DNA from 2 places in the Streptomyces sp. SudanB182_2057 genome. Region 1 is predicted to be linked to the other one. Evidence: predicted binding sites of a transcription regulator. Region 1 holds the regulator's gene; the other holds the start of a gene.
What was found. The regulator HspR, encoded in region 1, represses chaperone genes until heat shock. The targets are predictions, from matches to a motif close to TTGAGNNNNNNNNNCTCAA.
Positions count from the first base shown of each region.

Region 1 (6,158 bases):
CATCGAACTCGCCGACGCTTTCGAGCCGTTCATGAGCATCAGCGCCCAGCCGACGGCGACCACCCACTCCATCACCGTGCTGGAGGGCCTGGACCGGATCAACGCCGCGCTGGATCTGGCCACCTCCCAGTGCCAGAGCGAGATGCTCACGGTCCAGCCGAGCCGCCGACGGCTCGAACACACCCTCGCCAAGGCCCTGGAGCGCGACCGCCCGCTGATCGAGCGGGGCTGCCGCATCCGCACCCTCTACCAGCACCCCGCCCGCTACAGCCCCGAGACGCTGGCCTACGTGGCCCAGTTCGCCGACGGCAAGGTGGAGTACCGGACGATCGACGAACTGGCCGAGCGGCTGATCATCTGCGACGAGACGGTGGCCTTCATCCCCACCCGGGACGACGGGGAGGTCGCGCTCGAACTGCGCCACCCCGGGCTCGTGCGCTATCTGGTCAAGGTCTTCGAGTTCATGTGGGCCCGCGCGGTCCCGCTGAGCGCCGGCGCGCCCTACGAGACCGCCTCCGACGGCATCACCGAGGTCCAGCACTCCATAGCCAAGCTCCTGGTCGAGGGGCATGTGGACGAGGCCATCGCCCGCCGCCTCGGCATGAACGTGCGCACCTGCCGGGCCCACATCGCCAAGCTGGCCCACGCCCTCGGCAGCGGCAGCCGCGCCCAACTCGGTTATCTCATCGCCCAGTCCGGCATCCTGGACCGCGGCCACTGAGCCGCCACGCCCGGTTCAGCCCGCCGGGGGTTCCGGGTCCGCGCCGGCCATCGTCCCGGCCGGCCGGGACGGACGGTGGCCGTCCAGGCCCACCTGGGCGATGCGCACGCCGAGCTGGGTCCGGCTGGCCGCGCCCAGGGTCTCCGACAGCCGGGCGATGTGCGCCCGGCAGGTACGCACGCTGATGCCCAGCCGCTCGGCGATCACCGCGTCCTGGTGGCCCTCCGCCAGCAGCGCGGCGATGGACTGCTCCCGGTGCGAGATCCCCTCGATACCGGTGTCCGGCAGCGGCGCCGTCAGCGGGATGGCCAGCCGCCACAGCCGCTCGAAGACCGTCACCAGATACTCCACCAGCGCCGGGTGGCGCAGTTCCAGGGCCATCGTGCGGTCGGCGTTGGCGGGGACGAAGGCAACCGTGCGGTCGAAGAGGATCAGCCGGTCGATCACCTCGTCCAGGGTCCGGGCCTCCACCGTGTCGCCCATCAGCTCCAGGTAGTTCAGCAGTCCCTGCCCGTGCCGCGCCACGTGCGTGTACAGGGCGCGCATGCGCACGCCCCGGCCGCGCAGCGCCAGCGCCCGGTGCAGGCCCTCGGTGAGTTCCGCCTCCCGCCGGATGCCGCCGGGCTGCACGGTGAGCACCTCGGTGGTGCATGCCTCGGTCGCCTCGTCCATCGCGGCCTGGATGCGCGAGAGCCCGTCCAGCACCCGGATGGCGCTGCCCTCGGCCGGTGCCGCCAGGGCGTCCCGCTGCCGGCCCAGGCCCGCGTACCACTCGAACGCGGCCACCGCCGAACCCACCCGCCGCTGGCTCGCGCTGACCTCGTCGTAGACCCCGCGCAGCAGCCGGGTCATGACCTCCTGCGGGGAGGTCGGCACCAGCCAGTCCATGTCGTCGGGATCGGGGTGCAGCAGCGCCAGGTCCAGCAGGCAGGGCACGGGTTCGGCGTCCGAGCGCGGCACCCGCCCCCGGCGCACGGCACGGGAGTACACCCGGTCCCCGGCCTCACACAGCCGGTCGGCACCGTGAGGATGCTCCTCCGCCCCGTGCCCGGCCATCGCCCATTTCACCCCCGGTGTGCTGCCACTTCCGCAGCGCAACTATGCGCGGCGCCGACCGGCTCCGCAACACGGGTGCCCCGACGACGGCGTCCAAGTGGTGGCGTTCCGCCCGGGTTTGGGTGGCGCTCGGCCTTCGCGTCACACCAGGGCGGTTGGGGCGGCGCGCCGGCGGCTTCGGCGCCGCCGGTCACGCCCCGGACCGGCTCACCGCCGGTCACCCGCCGGGCGGGTCACTTCAGCCCGAGCGCCGCGCAGGCCGTCCGGTACCTGGCGGTGCAGATGTCACCGGCCGAGTAGATGCCGTCCGCGATGACCGTGTCCTTGATGGTGTCCTTGGTCAGCGCGCTCACCTGGAGCAGCCGCGCCGGGATGTCCTTGGTGGTGGGGCTGTCCACCCGGTCCCGGGTGAGGGCGTCGAACTGGATGTCCTTGCCCTGGACGCGCAGGACGGCCATCTGCGCGGCGGCCTCGGCCTCGTCCGGGTAGGACTTGTAGACGCTCATGTACTGCTCGCCGGCCACGACCCGCTGCACCGCGTCCAGGTCGGCGTCCTGGCCGGTGACCGGGGGCAGACTGGTGACGCCGGCCGCCTTCAGGGCCTTGATGACACCGCCCGCCATGCCGTCGTTGGCGGAGTAGACACCGGCGATGCCGGCCTTGCCGAGCTTGGCGATCGCCTTGGCCATGTTCGCCTCGGCGTTCTCCGGCTTCCAGTCCGTGGTGTCGTAGCTGTCGGCGATCGTCACCTTGCCGTTCAGCTCGGAGAGCGCGCCCTGCTTGAACTGCTTGGCGTTGGGGTCGGTGGGCGAGCCGTTCATCATCACGATCTTGTCGGAGGTGTCGGCGGTCGAGCCCAGCGCCTCCAGCAGGGTCCGGCCCTGCACCTCGCCGACCAGTTCGTTGTCGAAGGAGACGTAGGCGTCGATCGGCCCCTCGGCCAGGCGGTCGTAGGCGATGACCGGGATGCCCGCGTCCTTGGCCTTCTGCACCTCGCCGGCGATGGCGTGCGCGTCCACCGCGTCCAGCAGGATGACGTCGGCCTTGGCGTCGATCATGTTCCGCAGCTGTTCGGCCTGGCGGGCGGCGCTCGCCTCGGCGTTGGCGTACTCGACCTTGCCCTTGTTCTTGGTGAGCTCGGCGACCTTGCGCTTGATGATGGGGTAGTCGAACATGTCGTAGCGGGTGTTCGCCTTCTCCGGCAGCAGCAGGCCCACGGTGACGTCGTCGCCCTTGGTCGGACTCGCGCTCGCCCCGTCCTCCGTCGCGTTCAGCACACCGCAGCCGGCGAGCGAGAGGGTCATCGTGGAGGCGGCCACGGACATGGCGATACGACGCATTCGGGGACTCACTTCAGGAGTGGTACGGAGGGGTACTGCGCTACGACCAGATGTCTGAAAAGACAACGCGGAGCGCCCGCCCGGCGTCAAGAAAAATCACTTAACGAGTGCGCAACACCACGCTCAGCTGCCCCTGTGAAGGTCACGCGAAACCACCTGCAAAGGGCCTTTACCCACCCTCCACCTCAAGGAAGTTCACGCGGCGGACCAGACCCGCGCAACCGGCCCGGTTCACCACGAGTCGTGATCATCGGCACCCCCGGGCCGCGCTCCGGCTCGGTCAGGCGAACGAATGATTTCGGCCAGTTCTCGGGACAACGCGAAAGGGGCCCGGTACACACCGGGCCCCTCTCCACGCGCCTGTACGCGTTCAGTCCTGCTGCTGCCGCTTGGGCCGCCACACCACCAGCGCGCTGGTCTGCTGGACCTCCTGGTACGGCACCAGGTCGCGCCGGTAGGAGGCGTGCACCGCGGCCTCGCGCTGCCGCATCGCCGCCGCCGCGCCGTCCAGGGCCGCCTCCAGCTCCGCGACCCGGGACTGGAGCGCGGCGACCTGGTTCTCCAGCTCGATGATCCGCTTGATACCGGCCAGGTTGATGCCCTCGTCCTGCGACAACTGCTGCACCTGGCGGAGCAGTTCGATGTCACGGGCCGAGTAGCGCCGCCCCCGGCCGGCGGTGCGGTCGGGGGAGACGAGGCCCAGACGGTCGTACTGGCGCAGCGTCTGCGGGTGGAGTCCGGAGAGCTGGGCCGCCACCGAGATGACGTAGACCGGTGTCTCATCGGTCAGTTCGTACGGTGCGAAACCCCCGCGCTGGCGGGGACGACGGCCATCCATCTCTCTCAAGCTCCCTTCGCGGCCTCGAACAGCTCCGCCCGCGGGTCCTCGCCCGCGGTCGCCTCGCGATACGCCTCCAGCGCCTCACGAGCCTTCCCCGACAGGTCCTCGGGAACACGCACCTCCACGGTGACCAGCAGATCGCCGCGGGTGCCGTCCTTGCGGACCGCGCCCTTGCCCCGGGCCCGCATCGTACGGCCGTTCGGGGTGCCCGGGGGCAGTTTCAGGGTGACGGGCGGACCGCCGAGGGTCGGCACCCGCACCTCGCCGCCGAGGGCCGCCTCGGGATACGTCACCGGCACGGTGACGGTGAGGTTGTCGCCCTTGCGCCCGAACACCGGGTGCTCCCGGACGTGGATGACCACGTACAGATCGCCGGCCGGGCCGCCCCGCTCGCCGGGCGCGCCCTTGCCGCGCAGCCGGATGCGCTGGCCGTCGGTCACCCCCGCGGGGATGCGGACCTGCATCGTCCGCGACGACTTGGCGCGCCCGCTGCCCTTGCACTCCTCGCAGGGGTGCTCGGCGATCAGGCCGCGGCCCTTGCAGTCGGGGCAGGGATCGGTGAGCGAGAAGCCGCCGCCGGAGCCCCGCGCGACCTGCCCGGTGCCGACGCAGGTCGGGCACACGCGCGGTGTGCCGTTCTTGTCGCCGGTGCCCGAACAGGCCTTGCAGGGCGCCTGGGAGGACATCCGCAGCGGCACCGTGGCGCCCTCGATGGCCTCCGTGAAGCTCAGCGTCACCTCGGACTCGACGTCCTGGCCGCGCCGGGGCTGGGTCCGCGGACCCGCGGCGCCGCCACGGTTGAACAAGCCCCCGAAGACGTCACCGATGCCGCCGCCGAAGCCTCCGCCCTGGGCGGCGCCGCCGAAGAGGTCGCCCAGGTCGAAGTTGAAGGAGCCGCCGGCCGCGCCCGGTCCGGGGCGGAAGCCGCCGTTGCCGAACAGCGCGCGCGCTTCGTCGTACTCCTTGCGCTTCTTGGGGTCGCCGAGGACGTCGTTCGCCTCGGAGATCTCCTTGAAGCGCTCCTCGGCCTTGGTGTTGCCCTTGTTGGCGTCCGGGTGGAACTCGCGGGCGAGCTTCCGGTACGCCTTCTTGATCTCGGCCTCGGTGGCGTCCTTGGGGACGCCGAGGACCTTGTAGTAGTCCTTCTCGATGAAGTCCTTGGTGCTCATCCCCGACGTCCCTCCTTCCCCTGTGCCGACACGTCAGCCCTCGTCCGGGCCACCGTTCTCCTTGTCGCCGTCCGCCGCGGTCTTGTCCTCGGCGGCGTCCTCCGCCTGGTCCGCCTTGACGGTCTGCGCGCCGGGCTGCGGCTCGGCCACGGCCACCCGCGCGGGGCGGATGGTGCGCTCGCCGATGCGATACCCCGGCTGGAGGATCGCCACGCAGGTCGTCTCCGTGACGTCCGGCGCGTAGCTGTGCATCAGGGCCTCGTGGATGGTCGGGTCGAAGGGCTCGCCCTCCTTGCCGAACTGCTGCAGGCCCATCTTGGCCGCGACGGTCTCCAGCGACTCGGCCACCGACTTGAAGCCGCCGACCAGCTCGCCGTGCTCCCGTGCCCGGCCGATGTCGTCGAGCACCGGGAGCAGCTCGGTCAGGAGGTTCGCCACGGCGATCTCCTTGACCGCGGCCCGGTCGCGCTCGACGCGGCGGCGGTAGTTCTGGTACTCGGCCTGGAGGCGCTGGAGGTCCGCCGTGCGCTCGCCGAGCGCCGTGCGCACCTGGTCCAGCTGGGCGACCAGCCCGGCGTTCTCTGCGTTCCCGTCCCCGGCCGGGGCCGCCCCCTCCTCGGAGGCGGCCTTCGGCTCGGCGTCGTCGGAGGTGGCGCCGGAGGGGACGTCGGGCTTCTCCTCGAAGCCCGGGGTCTCCTCCGTCACGCGGCACCGTCCTTGCGCTCGTCGTCCACGATCTCGGCGTCCACGACGTCGTCGTCCTTGGCGTCACCGGCGGTGGCACCGCCGGCCGCCTGGGCGCCCTGGGCGTCGGCGTACAGGGCCTGGCCCAGCTTCTGCGAGACGGCCGCGACCTTCTCGGTGGCGGTGCGGATCTCGGCGGTGTCCTCGCCCTTGAGCTTCTCCTTCAGCTCGGCGACGGCGGACTCCACCTCGGTCTTGACCTCGCCGGGGACCTTGTCCTCGTTGTCCTTGAGGAACTTCTCGGTCTGGTAGACGAGCTGCTCGCCCTGGTTGCGGGTCTCGGCGGC
Region 1 covers NZ_OZ186798.1:3,974,944-3,981,101, forward strand. The annotation lists gene ACSURM_RS17215 (helix-turn-helix transcriptional regulator) at 1-721, shown strand, start outside; gene ACSURM_RS17220 (LuxR C-terminal-related transcriptional regulator) at 737-1,777, opposite strand; gene ACSURM_RS17225 (sugar ABC transporter substrate-binding protein) at 2,011-3,117, opposite strand; gene ACSURM_RS17230 (heat shock protein transcriptional repressor HspR) at 3,488-3,955, opposite strand; gene dnaJ (molecular chaperone DnaJ) at 3,961-5,127, opposite strand; gene grpE (nucleotide exchange factor GrpE) at 5,161-5,832, opposite strand; gene dnaK (molecular chaperone DnaK) at 5,829-6,158, opposite strand, start outside.

Region 2 (6,158 bases), 1.0 Mb from region 1:
GCGCAGCGTGACCAGCTCGGGGCCCTCGGGGGCCTCCTTCGCCGGTTCGGCCTTGGGCTTCGGCTGAGCGGGCGCCTGTGCGGGTTGCGCCGGCTTGGCCGGGGCGGCCTTCGCCGCGGGAGCGGCGGGAGCCGCGGGGGCCGGGGCCTGAGCGGGGGCCGCGGCGGGCTTCGGGGCCGGGGCGGCGGCCTGGGGGGCCGGGGCCGCGGGTGCCTGCGGGGCCGTGGTGGCCTGTGCGGACCCGGTGGCCGCGGCACCCGCCGGGGCCGGGGTGGCAGGAGCCCCCGGCTTGTAATCGGCGAAGAAGTCCCACCAGGCGCGGTCTACGGAGTTCGGGTCCTGGAGGTACTGCTGATAGATCTCGTCGACGAGCCATTCGTTCGCACCGAACGCGGCCGCGGGGTTCTTCCCGGCTTGGTCGTCGGTGGAGAGACTCGATGAGTTACTGGGGGACTGTGGCGACACGGCGGCAACCGCCCTCTTCCGCTTCACAAGGTGATGGACAGCGGGAATAAAGGCTACGCCTCCATGGCCGGGAAGGTCAGGTCGGGCAAGGTCATCGTCGCGTAAGTCACATCGGAAATCTTGTTTCGGGGCTTGATATGGCGGGAAACAAGCGTGGTTCCGCAGGTGAAAGGGTGCACCGGCGCGGCCCGCCGCCGCCGTCGTCAGGCGGGTGCCCGGGCCTGCGCCGATCACACGCGTCCTGCCGCGCGAACCCGCCGCGGACCGTCGTGGATCTTGTGCTTCCGGTCCGGACCCTACGTCAACTCGCCGGGGAAGTCAGTCCCGGAAGAGTGACGATGATCCGGCAGCCACGCTCGGATTCGGCCACCCCGATCCGGCCCCCGTGCAGATCCACCGCCCACCGGGCGATCGCCAGTCCGAGCCCGGTGCCGCCGTCGCTGCCCGGGCCGTGCGGCCGGGTGACCGCGCCCCGGTTGAACCGCTCGAACACCCGGTGCCACTCGGACCGGGGGATGCCGGGGCCCTCGTCCAGGACCTCCAGCACCAGCGACTCCGGCTGCGGCCCGCGCCGCGCCTTCACGGTCACCCGGCCGTGCGGCGGGCTGTGCTTGACCGCGTTGTCGATCAGGTTGGCGACGACCTGGTGGATGCGCTCGGGGTCCGCGTGCGCGGTCAGCTCCGGCGGCGAGACGTCCAGGTGCAGATGGACGTCGGTGCGGGTGTGGCGGCCCGAGCCGGAGGCGATGTCCGCGCGCACGGAGGCGACCATGTTGGCCTCCTTCAGCACGCCCGAGAGGTACGGCCACACCTCGAACCGGCGCGCCTTCAGCGGCACCACGCCGTTGTCCAGCCGGGACAGGTCCAGCAGGGTCTCCACCAGGCGGCCCAGCCGCTCGGTCTGCTTCAGCGCCGTCCGCATGGTCTCCGGGTCGGCCTCGGTGACCCCGTCGACGATGTTCTCCAGCACCGCGCGCAGCCCGGCGATCGGGGTGCGCAGCTCGTGCGAGACGTTCGCCACCAGCTCCTTGCGCTGGTTGTCCTGGGCCTCCAGCTCGTCGGCCATGACGTTGATCGTCTGGGCCAGGTCGCCGAGTTCGTCGCGGCGGTTCTCCCGCACCCGGCGCGTGTAGTCGCCCTGCGAGATGGAGCGGGCCACCGTGTTCATCTCGTCCAGCGGCATGGTCAGCGAGTGCGCCACGAACTGGGTGATGAGCAGGGTGGCGATCATCGAGAAGACCGTGATGAAGCGCAGCTCCGTCCGGGTGTGCACCGCGACGAGCGACAGGCCGGTGGTGATGAGCACCGCGATGACGACCAGCGCGCCCAGCTTGGTCTTGATCGAGAACGGGCGTATGCCGCCCCAGGGTTCCTCGCCGAGGGCCCCGGGGCTCCTCCGTGCGGCCTGGCGCCCGCTGCCGCTCACGGGGCCGGTGTCTCCAGCGCGTAGCCCACGCCGTGCACGGTCCGGATCCGCTCGGCGCCGATCTTGCGGCGCAGCGCCTTGATGTGGCTGTCGACCGTGCGGGTGCCGGAGGCGTCCGCCCAGTCCCACACCTCGGCCAGCAGCTGCTCCCGGGAGAGCACCGCGCGCGGGGTGTTCGCCAGGCACACCAGCAGGTCGAACTCGGTCGGCGTCAGGTGGACGTCCTCGGACTTCACCCGCACCCGGCGCTGGGCGTGGTCGATCTCCAGCTCGCCGAGGCGCAGGATGCCGGTGCGGGGCGTGGCGGCGGCCAGCGCGGCCCGCTCCACCCGGCGCAGCAGCACGTGCACCCGGGCCGCCAGCTCACGCATGGAGAACGGCTTGGTCATGTAGTCGTCGGCGCCCACGCCGAGTCCGACCAGCATGTCCGTCTCGTCGTCCCGCGCGGTCAGCATCAGCACCGGCACCGGCCGTTGCGCCTGCACCCGCCGACACACCTCCAGCCCGTCGAAGCCGGGCAGCATGATGTCGAGGATCAGCAGGTCGGGCTGCCATGCCTCGGCCGTGTCGACGGCGGCCGGACCGTCGGCCGCCGTCTGCACCAGAAATCCCTCGGCACGGAGCCGGGCCGCGATGGCGTCGACGATCGTCGGGTCGTCCTCGACGACCAGCACCCGGCGCTGTGCGCCCGGGGTGGTCGTCGCCGCGCCGCTCTGGGAGGTGTGTGTCTGCTCCATCGCCCGCCCCTGTTGTGTTGCTTTCCGGAATCCGTGGGGTGATCCCATGTCTGCGTCCGACGCTTGCCCGATCGGCTGAATGATCCGCGTCAGGGCAGCACATTACGGGGACTCGCCGCGCTGTCGCTATCCAGGTCGGACGGCGAGGTGGACGGCGTCGGGAACGCCCCGGGCAACCGGCACCTCTTCGGTACGCACCTGCTGGAACCCGGCATTCCGCAAGGTTCCTTCAAATTCCGGAGAGGGTCGGGCGGACCATACGGCGAGTACTCCGCCGGGCCTCAACACCCTTGCGCAGGCCGCCAGTCCGGCCGGTGAGTAGAGGCTGTCGTTGTCCTCGGTGACGGTCCAGCCGGGGCCGTTGTCGATGTCGAGGCAGAGCGCGTCGAACGTGTCGCATGTCTCATTGACGTACGCGACGAGGTCGGCGCGGACGATCGTGGTACGGGGGTCGGCGAGGGCGTCGGCGGAGATCTCGGCGAGCGGGCCGTCCCGGTGCCAGTCGACGACGGCGGGCTCGCGCTCCACCACGGTGATCCGGCCCCACCGCGGATCGGCGGCCGCGTGTGCGAGCGAGAAGCCCACGCCGAGACCGCCGATCAGCACCGCCGGGGCCGCGCGCCCGTCCAGCGCGTCACGGGCGGCGTCGACCAGCAGCCGCTCCGAGCGGCCGTCGGAGGTGTCCATCAGGAAGCAGCCGTTGGCGATGATCTGCAGGAGCGCACCGTGCCTGCGCAGCACCACCTCGCCGTACGGGCCTTCGCGTCGATCCAGGACCACGGGGGTGTCGTACACGGCAGTCATGCCCCCCATCCTGCTCGAACGGGGCCGGTCGGTCACGGGAATTGCACAGGACCCCCACGGACGAGTGGTACGGAACGGGGGCGGGGCGGCCTGCGGGTGCGAGGCCGACGTGCGCCGGTCCTCGCCGCCGCGGCCCCGGGTACGCCGGCGGGAGCAACTGATCGCTCAGAGCGAACAAATACCCGGGAACAATCGGCCCCGCCAGAACATTGAGTCGGCATAGCTCAAGTTGACTGCCTAAGGGGAGATCATGGCTGCTGAGTCACCGGCGTTCACACTGACCCTGCCCGTGCTGCCGCTCGACGACGAGGTGGTACTGCCCGGCATGGTGGTTCCGCTGGACCTGAGCGACGCCGAGGTGCGGGCCGCGGTGGAGGCCGCGCAGGCCGCCGCCCGCTCCGAACCCGGCAAGCCCAAGGTGCTGCTGGTGCCGCGGGTCGACGGCACGTACGCCAGGACCGGCGTCCTCGGCACGGTGGAGCAGGTGGGCCGGCTCGCCGACGGTGACCCCGGGGCCCTGATCCGCGGCCGGAGCCGGGTCCGCATCGGCGCCGGCACCACCGGGCCGGGCGCCGCGCTCTGGGTCGAGGGCGCCGGCGTCGAGGAGGGCGTGCCGGAGCCGCTGCCGGGCCAGGTCGCCGAACTGGTCAAGGAGTACAAGGCGCTCGCCACCAGCTGGCTGCGCAAGCGCGGCGCCTGGCAGGTCGTGGACCGCGTCCAGGCCATCGACGACGTCTCCGCGCTGGCCGACAACTCCGGCTACTCGCCCTTCCTGTCCACCGAGCAGAAGCTCGAACTGCTGGAGACCGCCGACCCGGTGGCCCGACTCCGCCTCGCCGCCCAGCAGCTGCGCGACCACCTCGCCGAGCAGGAGGTGGCCGAGACCATCGCCAAGGACGTCCAGGAAGGCGTCGACAAGCAGCAGCGCGAGTTCCTGCTGCGCCGTCAGCTGGAGGCCGTGCGCAAGGAACTGCGCGAGCTGAACGGCGAGAACTCCAAGGACGCGGCCGAGGAGTCCGACGACTACCGCGCCCGCGTGGAGGCCGCCGACCTGCCGGAGAAGGTCCGCGAGGCCGCCCTGAAGGAGGTCGACAAGCTGGAGCGCGCCTCCGACCAGTCGCCCGAGGGCTCCTGGATCCGCACCTGGCTGGACACCGTCCTGGAGATGCCGTGGAACGAGCGGACCGATGACAGCGCTTCCGCGTACGACATCCGGGGCGCCAGGGCCGTGCTCGACGCCGAGCACGCGGGCCTGGAGGACGTCAAGGAGCGCATCACCGAGTACCTGGCCGTGCGCAAGCGGCGCGCCGACCGCGGCCTGGGCGTCGTCGGCGGGCGGCGCGGCGGCGCGGTGCTGGCCCTCGTCGGCCCGCCCGGCGTCGGCAAGACCAGCCTCGGCGAGTCCGTCGCGCACGCCATGGGCCGCAAGTTCGTCCGGGTCGCCCTCGGCGGCGTCCGCGACGAGGCCGAGATCCGCGGCCACCGCCGCACCTACGTCGGCGCGCTGCCCGGCCGGATCGTGCGCGCCGTCAAGGAGGCCGGGTCGATGAACCCGGTGATCCTGCTGGACGAGATCGACAAGGTGGGCTCCGACTTCCGGGGCGACCCGGCCGCCGCCCTGCTCGAAGTCCTCGACCCGGCGCAGAACCACACCTTCCGCGACCACTACCTGGAGGTCGAGCTGGACCTCTCCGACGTGGTCTTCCTCGCCACCGCCAACGTGCTGGAGGCCATCCCGGAGGCGCTCGCCGACCGCATGGAGATCGTCCGCCTGGACGGCTACACCGAGGACGAGAAGGTCGTCATCGCCCGCGACCACCTGCTCCCGCGCCAGCTGGAGCGGGCCGGCCTGGACCGGGACGAGGTCACCCTGGAGGAGAGCGCCCTGCGCAAGCTGGCCGGCGAGTACACGCGCGAGGCGGGCGTGCGCACCCTGGAACGCTCGATCGCGCGCCTGCTCCGCAAGGTCGCCGCCCGGCACGAACTGGGCGAGCGGGAGCTGCCGTTCACCGTCACCGACGGCGACCTGCGCGACCTGATCGGCCGGCCGCACCACGTGCCCGAGTCCGCCCAGGACCCGGCCGAGCGCCGTACGGCGGTGCCCGGCGTGGCCACCGGTCTCGCGGTCACCGGCGCCGGCGGCGACGTGCTCTACGTGGAGGCGTCCCTGGCCGACCCGGAGACGGGCGCGGCGGGCCTGACCCTGACCGGCCAGCTGGGTGACGTGATGAAGGAGTCGGCGCAGATCGCGCTGAGCTTCCTGCGCAGCCACGGCGCCGAACTGGAGCTGCCGGTGGCCGACCTGAGGGACCGGGGCGTGCACATCCACTTCCCGGCGGGCGCGGTGCCCAAGGACGGCCCCAGCGCGGGCATCACGATGACCACGGCCCTCGCCTCGCTGCTGTCGGGCCGGCTGGTCCGCACGGACGTGGCGATGACCGGCGAGGTCTCGCTGACCGGCCGGGTCCTGCCCATCGGCGGCGTGAAGCAGAAGCTGCTCGCCGCCCACCGCGCCGGGGTGACCACCGTGATCATCCCCAAGCGCAACGAGCCCGACCTGGACGACGTGCCGGCCGAGGTGCTGGACAAGCTCGACGTCCACACCGTCACCGATGTCCGCCAGGTCCTGGAGCTGGCGCTCGCGCCGGCCGAGGACGGTGTGGAGCCGGCGGTTCCCGTGGCGGCGTGACGGACGCCGCGGGAAGGGCGGGGCCCGGGTTCCGCGC
Region 2 covers NZ_OZ186798.1:2,966,635-2,972,792, reverse strand. The annotation lists gene ACSURM_RS12600 (multifunctional oxoglutarate decarboxylase/oxoglutarate dehydrogenase thiamine pyrophosphate-binding subunit/dihydrolipoyllysine-residue succinyltransferase subunit) at 1-465, opposite strand, end outside; gene ACSURM_RS12595 (HAMP domain-containing sensor histidine kinase) at 767-1,891, opposite strand; gene ACSURM_RS12590 (response regulator transcription factor) at 1,888-2,628, opposite strand; gene ACSURM_RS12585 (spermidine synthase) at 2,755-3,432, opposite strand; gene lon (endopeptidase La) at 3,683-6,121, shown strand.
Region 2: the regulator HspR is predicted to act here: its motif matches at 3,642-3,660, upstream of lon (endopeptidase La).